DNA from 4 places in the Streptomyces sp. NPDC017246 genome. Region 2 is predicted to be linked to each of the others. Evidence: riboswitches for the same ligand, from Rfam matches in the RefSeq annotation. Region 2 holds a riboswitch; each other region holds the start of a gene.
What was found. Region 2 has a riboswitch for cyclic di-AMP ahead of ACH4MY_RS19005 (C40 family peptidase). Riboswitches for the same ligand answer to the same signal wherever they lie in the genome.
Positions count from the first base shown of each region.

Region 1: linked by a shared signal. The riboswitch ahead of ACH4MY_RS19890 (transglycosylase family protein) and the one ahead of ACH4MY_RS19005 (C40 family peptidase) in region 2 are both predicted to bind cyclic di-AMP.
Region 3: linked by a shared signal. The riboswitch ahead of ACH4MY_RS04580 (M23 family metallopeptidase) and the one ahead of ACH4MY_RS19005 (C40 family peptidase) in region 2 are both predicted to bind cyclic di-AMP.
Region 4: linked by a shared signal. The riboswitch ahead of ACH4MY_RS32400 (M23 family metallopeptidase) and the one ahead of ACH4MY_RS19005 (C40 family peptidase) in region 2 are both predicted to bind cyclic di-AMP.

Region 1 covers NZ_JBIRMW010000008.1:56,728-58,920, forward strand. The annotation lists gene ACH4MY_RS19890 (transglycosylase family protein) at 144-866, opposite strand; cyclic di-AMP (ydaO/yuaA leader) riboswitch at 870-1,044, opposite strand; gene ACH4MY_RS19895 (transglycosylase family protein) at 1,303-2,193, opposite strand, start outside.
Region 2 covers NZ_JBIRMW010000007.1:315,385-317,577, forward strand. The annotation lists gene ACH4MY_RS18995 (ClpP family protease) at 1-154, shown strand, start outside; gene ACH4MY_RS19000 (hypothetical protein) at 162-467, shown strand; cyclic di-AMP (ydaO/yuaA leader) riboswitch at 867-989, shown strand; gene ACH4MY_RS19005 (C40 family peptidase) at 992-1,468, shown strand; gene ACH4MY_RS19010 (ATP-binding protein) at 1,533-1,970, opposite strand; gene ACH4MY_RS19015 (8-amino-7-oxononanoate synthase) at 2,133-2,193, opposite strand, start outside.
Region 3 covers NZ_JBIRMW010000002.1:3,382-5,574, reverse strand. The annotation lists gene ACH4MY_RS04585 (PP2C family protein-serine/threonine phosphatase) at 1-792, shown strand, start outside; cyclic di-AMP (ydaO/yuaA leader) riboswitch at 994-1,141, shown strand; gene ACH4MY_RS04580 (M23 family metallopeptidase) at 1,153-2,193, shown strand, end outside.
Region 4 covers NZ_JBIRMW010000018.1:109,714-111,906, reverse strand. The annotation lists gene ACH4MY_RS32400 (M23 family metallopeptidase) at 132-902, opposite strand; cyclic di-AMP (ydaO/yuaA leader) riboswitch at 915-1,080, opposite strand; gene ACH4MY_RS32395 (M16 family metallopeptidase) at 1,323-2,193, opposite strand, start outside.

The DNA of each region.
Region 1 (2,193 bases), on a different contig from region 2:
TACTGGACAGTAACCACAAAGACCCCGGAAATGGGGAACCCCGGCCCGGCGCGCACGGGGGAAGGGCGCGCCGGGTCGGGGTGGTCACCGCGGGAGGGTCGGAGGGGTCGCGCGAGCCGCCGGACTCACGCGATCCGCCGGGCCTACTTCAGGTGAAGCTGCTGGCCCGGGTAGATGAGGTCGGCGTTCTCGACGACGTCCTTGTTCAGCTCGAAGAGCTTGGCCCAGCCGCCCTTGACGCCCTGCGCCTGAGCGATCTTGCTGAGGGTGTCGCCGGCGACGACCTTGTACTCGCCGTCACCCTTCTTGACCTTCTTGCCGGTCGGGGTGGTGACCGTCTTCTTGGCGGCGGCCTTCGGCGCGGCCTGCGGCTGCGCGGCCTTCTTCGGGGCCTGGCGCTGCTCGCTGCGGGTGGTCGGCTGCTCGGCCTTCCGCTCCTGCTGCTGGGGGGCGCTCTGCTGGGGGGCGCTCTCGGCGGCGCCGCCGTCGTAGGAGGCACCGGAGAGACCCACGCCACAGGACGGCCAGGCGCCCTTGCCCTGGCCCGCGAGGACCTTCTCGGCGATGGCGATCTGCTGGGACTTCGACGCCTGGTTGGCGGTCGAGGCGTAGGCGGTGCCGCCGTACGCGGCCCAGGTGGAGGCCGAGAACTGCAGGCCGCCGTAGTAGCCGTTGCCCGTGTTGATGGACCAGTTGCCGCCGGACTCGCACGCGGCGACGGTGTCCCACTCGGAGACCGTGGCGGCCGAGGCGGTGCCCGCTGTCATCAGCGGGGCGGCCACGGCGACACCGGTGACGCCGACGAGCGTGACGACCTGGGTGGCCTTGGAGGGACGGCGGTGTTTGCCCTTACCGGAAAACAGCATGGAGATTCTCCTCACCGACGCCTGTGAGGTGAGCTGTCGGGTTCGGGCCGGAAGAGTTGCCCGGCCGCGTGTCCTAGCACGCGGCTTCACCCCAAGCCGGTCATCGGCCGTCTGTCTCAACGGCCGGGCCCGGCACTTACCTTGGGTCCCCCACTCCTGCCTTCGGCGCTTACGCGACGACTGTTCCCATCGGCCGACGGCAGGATTCGGCGTTTCGGTCGACGGGGCCCGCGGTGGCGAGCGGTGATGACCGTAGACACAGACCCACCGGAAGTTCAAAGAGGCGTATTGCGGAAATATCGCCCCTACTTGCCTTCCGGCGGGGGGTGTTTATGCAGGTGGGAGGTGACGGGAGCAAAGTTTGCGGGCGTGACACGCCAGTTGGGGCGAAGAGACCCATGTCTCACTTGCCCAGAACCGGACATTCAACCCCGAATCACTTCGCCTCGGTCAGCGAACCGTTCGTCAGGTCAAGGCTCTGACCAGGGAGGATGAGGTCCGGGTCGACGCCCACGGTCTTCTTGTTGGCGTCGTAGAGCGCGGTCCAGCCGCCGGGGAGTTCGTTCTGCTGTGCAATGTCGGACAGGCTGTCGCCCGGCTGCACCGTATACGGGTCCGACTTGCCCTGACTGTCCGTTGCGTCCGCATTCTTCGCTTCGTCAGCCACCGGCGTCACGTCGGGGTTTTCCGCGAGGTTGTCCTTGCCCGAGGCATGTCTACCGGATTCGGTAGAGCTGTCCTTCTTGTCGGTTTCCTCCGGAGCGGCGTCACCCCGGTGCTTACCGGTGCCGGGCGTGGCCGACGTCTCGTCACCCTCGGGCGTACCGGGCGTAAGGGACGTATCGGGCGTGCTAGGGGTGGTCGGAACCGTCGGGTCGGACGGGTCCGTCGGCGCGGAGGGACTCACCGGGGCCGTCGGCGAGACGGGGGTGGTGGGCGCGGTCGGCGACGCGGGCGCGGTCGGCGAGACCGGCCCCTTGGCCTTCCCGGCGGCCTCGTCGGCCTCTGTGGGGCTCTTGGAGGCCTCGGAGACGCCCGTGTTCCAGCTCGACTCGGGGACGGGGACCGCGGGGGTCGTGGGGACGGAGGTCGGACCCGGGTCCACCCCGGTGCCCTTCCCGTCGTTCTTCAGGCCGGCGATCGGCGCACAGGTGGCCCACTCGGTGCTGCCCTTGGCGAAGGCCTTCTCGGCCACCGCGATCTGCTGGGCGCGGCTGGCCAGGTCGGCGCTGGGCGCGTAGGCGAGGCCGCCGTTGCGCTCCCAGCTGTCCTGGGTGAACTGGAGCCCGCCGTACATGCCGTTGCCGAAGTTGGCGCTCCACTGACC
Region 2 (2,193 bases):
GATGCTCACCGAGGCCACCGGGCAGACCCCGGAGCGGATCGACGCCGACCTCGACCGCCTCACGGTCCTGGACGCGCCGGCCGCGGTCGCGTACGGCCTGGTGGACCACGTCGTCACGAGCCGGAGCGCGGCCTCCGGCGGCGCGGCGCGGTGAGCCGGCCGTGGTTCCCGAGCTGCCCCCGCTGCCCGCGCTGACCCGCGCGGAGGGTGAACTCGTCGACGCCTACCTCGAAGTCGCCGACCTCCTTGGGAAGATCAATCCATCCAGGAGTACGCATACCTATGGAGCCCTGCGCGCGGCACAAGCCCTGGTGAAGCGGGCCGAGGCACTCCTCCAAGCCCTGACGCTCATGCATACGCGGGGCGAGAACGAGGTCCACACGGACACCTTGGCGCGTGCCTTAAGGGTGTTGGACGGGGAGCGCAGGACCGGCCGGGTCACCGTCCCCCACTCCCGCGCGAGTTGACATTCCCGCGTGTCGTGTCGAGGTCCGGACGGCCGACGCGCACCGCAGAATCGCTCCCCCGTTCGGCGTAGTCGACGAGTCGACATATGTGCCGGGTGAGTTGCACAACAGGTGTACGCATTTGGCGGAATGGGGCGTTCCGCTGCTGGTGCGGGGCTCGTCGGCCACACCTACGAAGATCACAAAGGCTTCCTGTCCACCCGAATGGATCAGTCGTGAGGAGCCTCACATATCGCCGTTTCAGCTCGGATTTCGACCCTGGTGTGGGTCAAGATCCCTGTCGACGACAAGCCCCCGCCGCCGCGGCGGGGCGGTCCGGGCGGACGCCGAGTCCTGCCGCTGTCCCGGACGTCTGGTCGACAGGAGTGGATCGGCAGGAGTGGAGGACCCGATTTTTACGGGACTGACGCGCTGTTTCGACAGCGGGGCAGTCCCTTGGGGTGAAGCCGCGTCAGCGGCCGGGCATCTTCGCCAGCCCGAACCCGACAGGTCATCCTTCGCAGGCGGCTGACGAAGGGTTGCGCATGACCGCGCAGATGCATGTCCCGTCCCTGCTGTCCCGGGCCGGAGCCGTCTCGGCTCTCACCCTCGCCGCCGTCGGCGGCACGCTGTTCGCACCAGGTGCGGCATCGGAGGCCCAGGCAGCCACCACGCACGCGAACAAGGCACTGAGCGTCGCCGCGTCCAAGAAGGGAGCCCCGTACGGGTACGGGAGCACCGGGCCCTCCAGGTTCGACTGCTCCGGGCTGACGCTCTACGCGTACAAGAAGGCGGGCAAGTCGCTGCCCCGCACCGCGCAGCAGCAGTACAACAAGACCCGGCACATCTCCGCCTCCAGCCGGCAGAAGGGGGACCTGGTCTTCTTCCACTCCGGTGGACGCGTCTACCACGTGGGGATCTACGCCGGCAGCGGCAGGATCTGGCACTCGCCCAAGACGGGTTCCTGGGTGAAGCTCGACAAGATCTGGTCGTCGAAGGTCTACTACGGCCGCGTCCGCTGATCAGGCGGCGGTGACGGTCCGTCCGTGAGGGGTGCGGTGGCGCCGCCGTACCCCCGGGACCCCGTCAGCAGCTCACGACGGGGACCACGGTCCACGGCACGGTGATCCAGACCGTCTTGCCGCCGTCCGCGGTCGGTGTCACCGAGAGACGGCCGCCCGCCTCCGCGGCCAGTACGCGGATGATGACCAGGCCGCGGCCGTTGTCCTGCTGAACCGCCGCCGGGAGGCGGCGCGGGCGGCGTGGATGGCTGTCGGTGACACCGATGTGGAGCTGTTCCTCGCGTTCCAGCCGGACGTCGACCGTGAACGTGGGCGACTGACCGAGGGTGTGCAGGACGGCGTTGGTGGCCAGCTCGGAGACGATCAGCCGGATCGCGTCCGCGATGTCCGCGGCATCGTCGAGGCCCCACTCCACGAGGACCTCCGCGACGTACCTCCGGGCCGTGGGGACCGAGGCGGGCTCGCTCGGCAGGGTGAGGGTTGCTTCCTGGTGATCTGCCATGGCGACGCTGTCCCTTTCCCGCCGGGGCCAATGCCCCGGATTGCGCTTCGCGTCAGAGTGCCACCGATCGTGCCGCGCCGTGCGGCGTTCCACCAAGATATGTCCCCATCTGTCGCCCGAAGCGGTGAACTCTGCTGCCCGGGAACGCTCTTGGGCCGCCCGTCACCCCTGCCGGGCGGAGGGCGCGGTACGCAGGATCGTCTCCACCGCCTGTTCGATCAGC
Region 3 (2,193 bases), on a different contig from region 2:
CAGTGCGCGGCCCGTTACGAGGCGGCGCAGGCGGACGCGTTCATCGGCGGCGACCTGTTCGCCGTCCAGGACACCCCCTACGGGGTGCGGCTGGTGCTCGGCGACGTCCGCGGCAAGGGGCTGGACGCGGTCGAGGCCGTGGCCGTCGTCATCGGGGCCTTCCGGGAGGCGGCCGAGCAGGAGCGGACCCTGGAGGGCGTGGCGGAGCGCCTCGAACGGGCCCTCGCCCGGGAGGGCACCCGCCGGGACGGGCTCGACGCCTTCGAGGGGTTCACCACCGCCGTCCTCGCCGAGATCCCGCGCGGCGACGGAGGGGGCACCTTCGAGGGTTTCGTACGGGTCGTCAACCGCGGGCATCCGCCCCCGCTGATGCTGTACGCGGACGGGCGTCTGGAGGCGCTGGAGCCGAGCGAGCCGGCGCTGCCGCTCGGCATGGGCGATCTGGCGGCGTGGCCGGACCGGGCCGAGGGGCGGCCCTACCCGCCGGGAGCGACGCTGCTCTTCTACACCGACGGCCTCTCGGAGGCGCGGAACGCGGCGGGTGTCTTCTACGACCCGGGGGAACGCCTGGCCGGCCGGATCTTCCCGGGCCCCGAGGAGCTGCTCGACGCGCTGGTGGGCGACGTACGGCTGCACACGGGCGGCGGGTCGACGGACGACATGGCGCTGCTCGCGGTGAGCCGTCCGGCGGCGGGGCAGCCGGAACGGCGCCGGACGATGCCGGTGGTGCCGCCGGGCGGTCCCGGCGGCACCCGTGGCGGGCCCGGCCGCAGGCCCGGTCACCGGCCGTAGTCGCGGGGTGTCGCTGCGATAACAATTGACATAACGTCAGATCGCGAGAGTTCCACGGCCCCTTACTGAAGGGGGGTCAACTCGGGCCATTCCCTCCCAATTCAATGAATGATCAAGAGGAACGGCTTGGAATCGGGACCCCCTGTCTATTAACGTTCGATAACGCAGCGCGGTCGTCCCAGCCGTCGCAAGAGGCGGCACCGTGCGCACGCGCCGAATCCTGAAAAGGAACCGGGGAACCACTACTTGGGGTGAATCGGGCCCTTCGCACCTGGTGCGACCGTGCCCGTAGGAGACCTTCCTGCTCCGAACCCGTCAGCTAACCCGGTAGGCGAGAAGGAAGGAAAGGAGCGCGCCTTCGTGGCGTCCAACACTCCCGCACCCGAAGCCCCCTTCGATGCCTTCGGTGGTGGTGCGGGTCCTTCCGCCCCGGACACCGAGTGGAATCCCACCGAGGACTCCCTCCGCGCCCAGAACCGTTCCGGCGGCCGTCACCGGGTCGTCAAGCAGCGCTCCAACTTCGCCCGTTCCTCCACCGTCCTCGGTGTCGGCGTGATCGCGGCCGTCGGCGCGGGCGGCCTCGCCACCGCGCAGGAGAAGCCCCCGGTGGCCATATCGCTCCCGGACCTTCCCGACCTCCCGGACCTCCACCTGCCGGACCCCCACGACCTTCCCGGTGTCGGCGACCTCCTCCCCGAGGAGACCCACGAGACGGTCAGCGCGGCCCGCGCCAACCCGAACCCGCTCACCGTCGCCACGTACGCCACCCTCGACGACACGCAGGACGCGGCGACCGGCCGGACCGCGCAGGCCGTGACCGGCGCCGGCGACGCGGGCGAGGCCCTGCGGGCCCGCATCCTCCAGCAGGCCGAGCAGCAGCAGGCCTCCGCCGACGCCGCCGAGAAGGCCGCGGCGGAGAAGGCGGCGGCGGAGAAGGCCGCCGCGGAGGCGAAGACGAAGGCCGACGCGGCGGAGAAGGCGGCCGCCGAGGCGAAGGCCAAGGCCGAGGCGGAGGCCAAGGCGAAGGCGGAAGCGGCAGCCGAGGCGAAGGCCGAGGCCGAGCGCCTCGCCAAGCTGGCCGCGAGCTACTCGATGCCGCTCTCCTCGTACAGCCTCAGCGCCACCTACATGCAGTCCGGTTCGATGTGGTCCTCCGGCTACCACACGGGCCTCGACTTCGCCGCTCCCACCGGTACCCCGCTCAAGGCCGTCCACGGCGCCACCGTGAAGTCGGCGGGCTGGTCCGGCTCGTACGGCTACCGCATCGTCCTGGAGCTGGAGGACGGCACCGAGGTCTGGTACTGCCACCTCTCGTCCATGACGGTCGGCGCGGGCCAGACCGTGGGCACCGGCGAGACGATCGGCCGCGTCGGCGCCACCGGCAACGTCACGGGCGCCCAC
Region 4 (2,193 bases), on a different contig from region 2:
CGATCTGCGACTCTATTGCAGCGCGCCGGAATTTCCGATGCCTCAGCGGAATATGGATGCCTTTTGACCGACGAAAAGCCCCGGCTCAGTACGAGCCGGGGCTTTTGCGACGCGATGCGGTGCGGTGCGGGTCAGACGTTGACGCCCCGGGTCCGCAGGTAGGCGATCGGGTTGATGTCGGAGCCGTACTCGGAAGTCGTACGCGCCTCGAAGTGGAGGTGCGGACCGGTCGAGTTGCCGGAGGAGCCCGAGATGCCGATCTGCTGGCCCGGCTCGACGCTCTGGCCGACGTAGACCCCGATGGACGAGAGGTGACCGTACTGGGTGTACGTGCCGTCGTGCATCCGGATGACGATGTTGTTGCCGTACGCGCCGCCCCAGCCTGCCTCGACGACCGTGCCGGAACCGACGGAGACCACGCTGCTGCCGTAGGAGGCGTGGAAGTCGATGCCCGAGTGGCTGCCGGAGGACCAGAGCGAGCCACCGGTCTGGTAGCCGGTGGACACGTACGAGCCGGCGACGGGGAGCTGGAAGGAGGCCAGGCGACGGCGCTCGGCCTCGCGGGCGGCGCGCTCCTTGGCCTGGCGGATCTCCTTGGCCCGGGCCTCGGCCTTGCGCTTCGCCTCGGCCTCGGCCTTCGCCTTGGCGGCGGCCTCGAAGACCTCCTGCTCCTGCGCGGCGACCTGGGCGCTGACCCGGTCCGCGAGGGAGTCCTCGGTGATCACCTTGGTGAGGCCGGTGTCCTCGACGGAACGGTGGTCCGTGTCGGCGGCGAGCGCCGGGGAGGCGAGGGTTCCGATGACGCCGGTGGTGGCCAGCGTCGCGACGCCGGCGATGCCCACGGTGCGGCGCGCCGTCCGGCTCGGAGCACGGTGCTTCCCGGTGGCACGGGTGAACGCCATGTAGTGGCTGATCCTTTCCTTCCTTCTCGCCTACCGGGTTAGCTGACGGGTTCGGAGCAGGAAGGTCTCCTACGAGCCCCTCCGTACGAGACGAAGGCGCCCGATTCACCCCAGGGACTTCATATGGGTCCCCGGCTCCCCAGGCTCGCGCCTGACGGGGACTCGGCGATGACTGTCCGATGCCGCGGGTGCGGCACGTGCACTGACGAACAGCCGCACCGACGCTATGCGGATCGTCTTTCAATCACCAACCAGACGCGATTTTTGTAAGACATGCCACAGACCATACGATCACCCTTGCCGCCAATACGGACATACGGGAGGACCCCGACGAACCATGCCGTCGGGGTCCTCCTGTTGCCGTGTCAGAAGCACCGGCGCTCCGGAATCAGCCTTTCCGCAGCGGCCGGACCGGTCGAATCAGCCGGTCACGACGGTCACTTCACCGATGCCGAGCGCACGCACCGGCTCCGCGATCTGCGCCGCGTCGCCCACCAGGACCGTGACGAGCCGGTCCACCGGGAAGGCGCTCACGACGGCCGCGGTCGCCTCGACCGTGCCCGTCTCGGCCAGACGCGCGTACAACTGGGCCTGGTAGTCGTCCGGGAGGTGCTGCTCGAGCTGGTCGGCGAGCGTCCCGGCGACCGAGGCGGCCGTCTCGTACTTGAGCGGCGCGACCCCGACCAGGTTCTGCACGGCGGTCTCGCGCTCGGCGTCCGTGAGCCCCTCGGCGGCCAGCGTCCGCAGCACCTTCCACAGGTCGTCAAGAGCCGGTCCGGTGTTGGGGGTGTCGACGGAACCGCTGATGGCGAGCATCGCGGCGCCGTTCCCCCTGCCGTCGGAGCGGAGCACCTGCCCGAAGGCCCGCACGCCGTACGTGTAGCCCTTCTCCTCGCGCAGGACCCGGTCGAGCCGCGAGGTGAGGGTGCCGCCGAGGCAGTACGTGCCCAGGACCTGGGCCGGCCAGACGCTGTCGTGCCGGTCGGAGCCGACCCGGCCGATCAGCAACTGGGTCTGGACGGCGCCGGGACGGTCCACGACGACGACCCGTCCGGTGTCGTCGGCGGTGATCGGCGGCATCGGGAGCGGCTCGGCCGGCTCGCCGGTCCAGGCGCCCAGCGTCTCGGCGAGGACCTTGTCCAGGTCGACGCCGGTCAGGTCGCCGACGACCACGGCGGTGGCGGTGGCGGGCCGCACGTACGCCTCGTAGAAGGCGCGGACCGCGGCGGCGTCGATCGCCTCGACGGTCTCCTCGGTGCCCTGGCGCGGCCGGGACATCCGGGACTCGGCC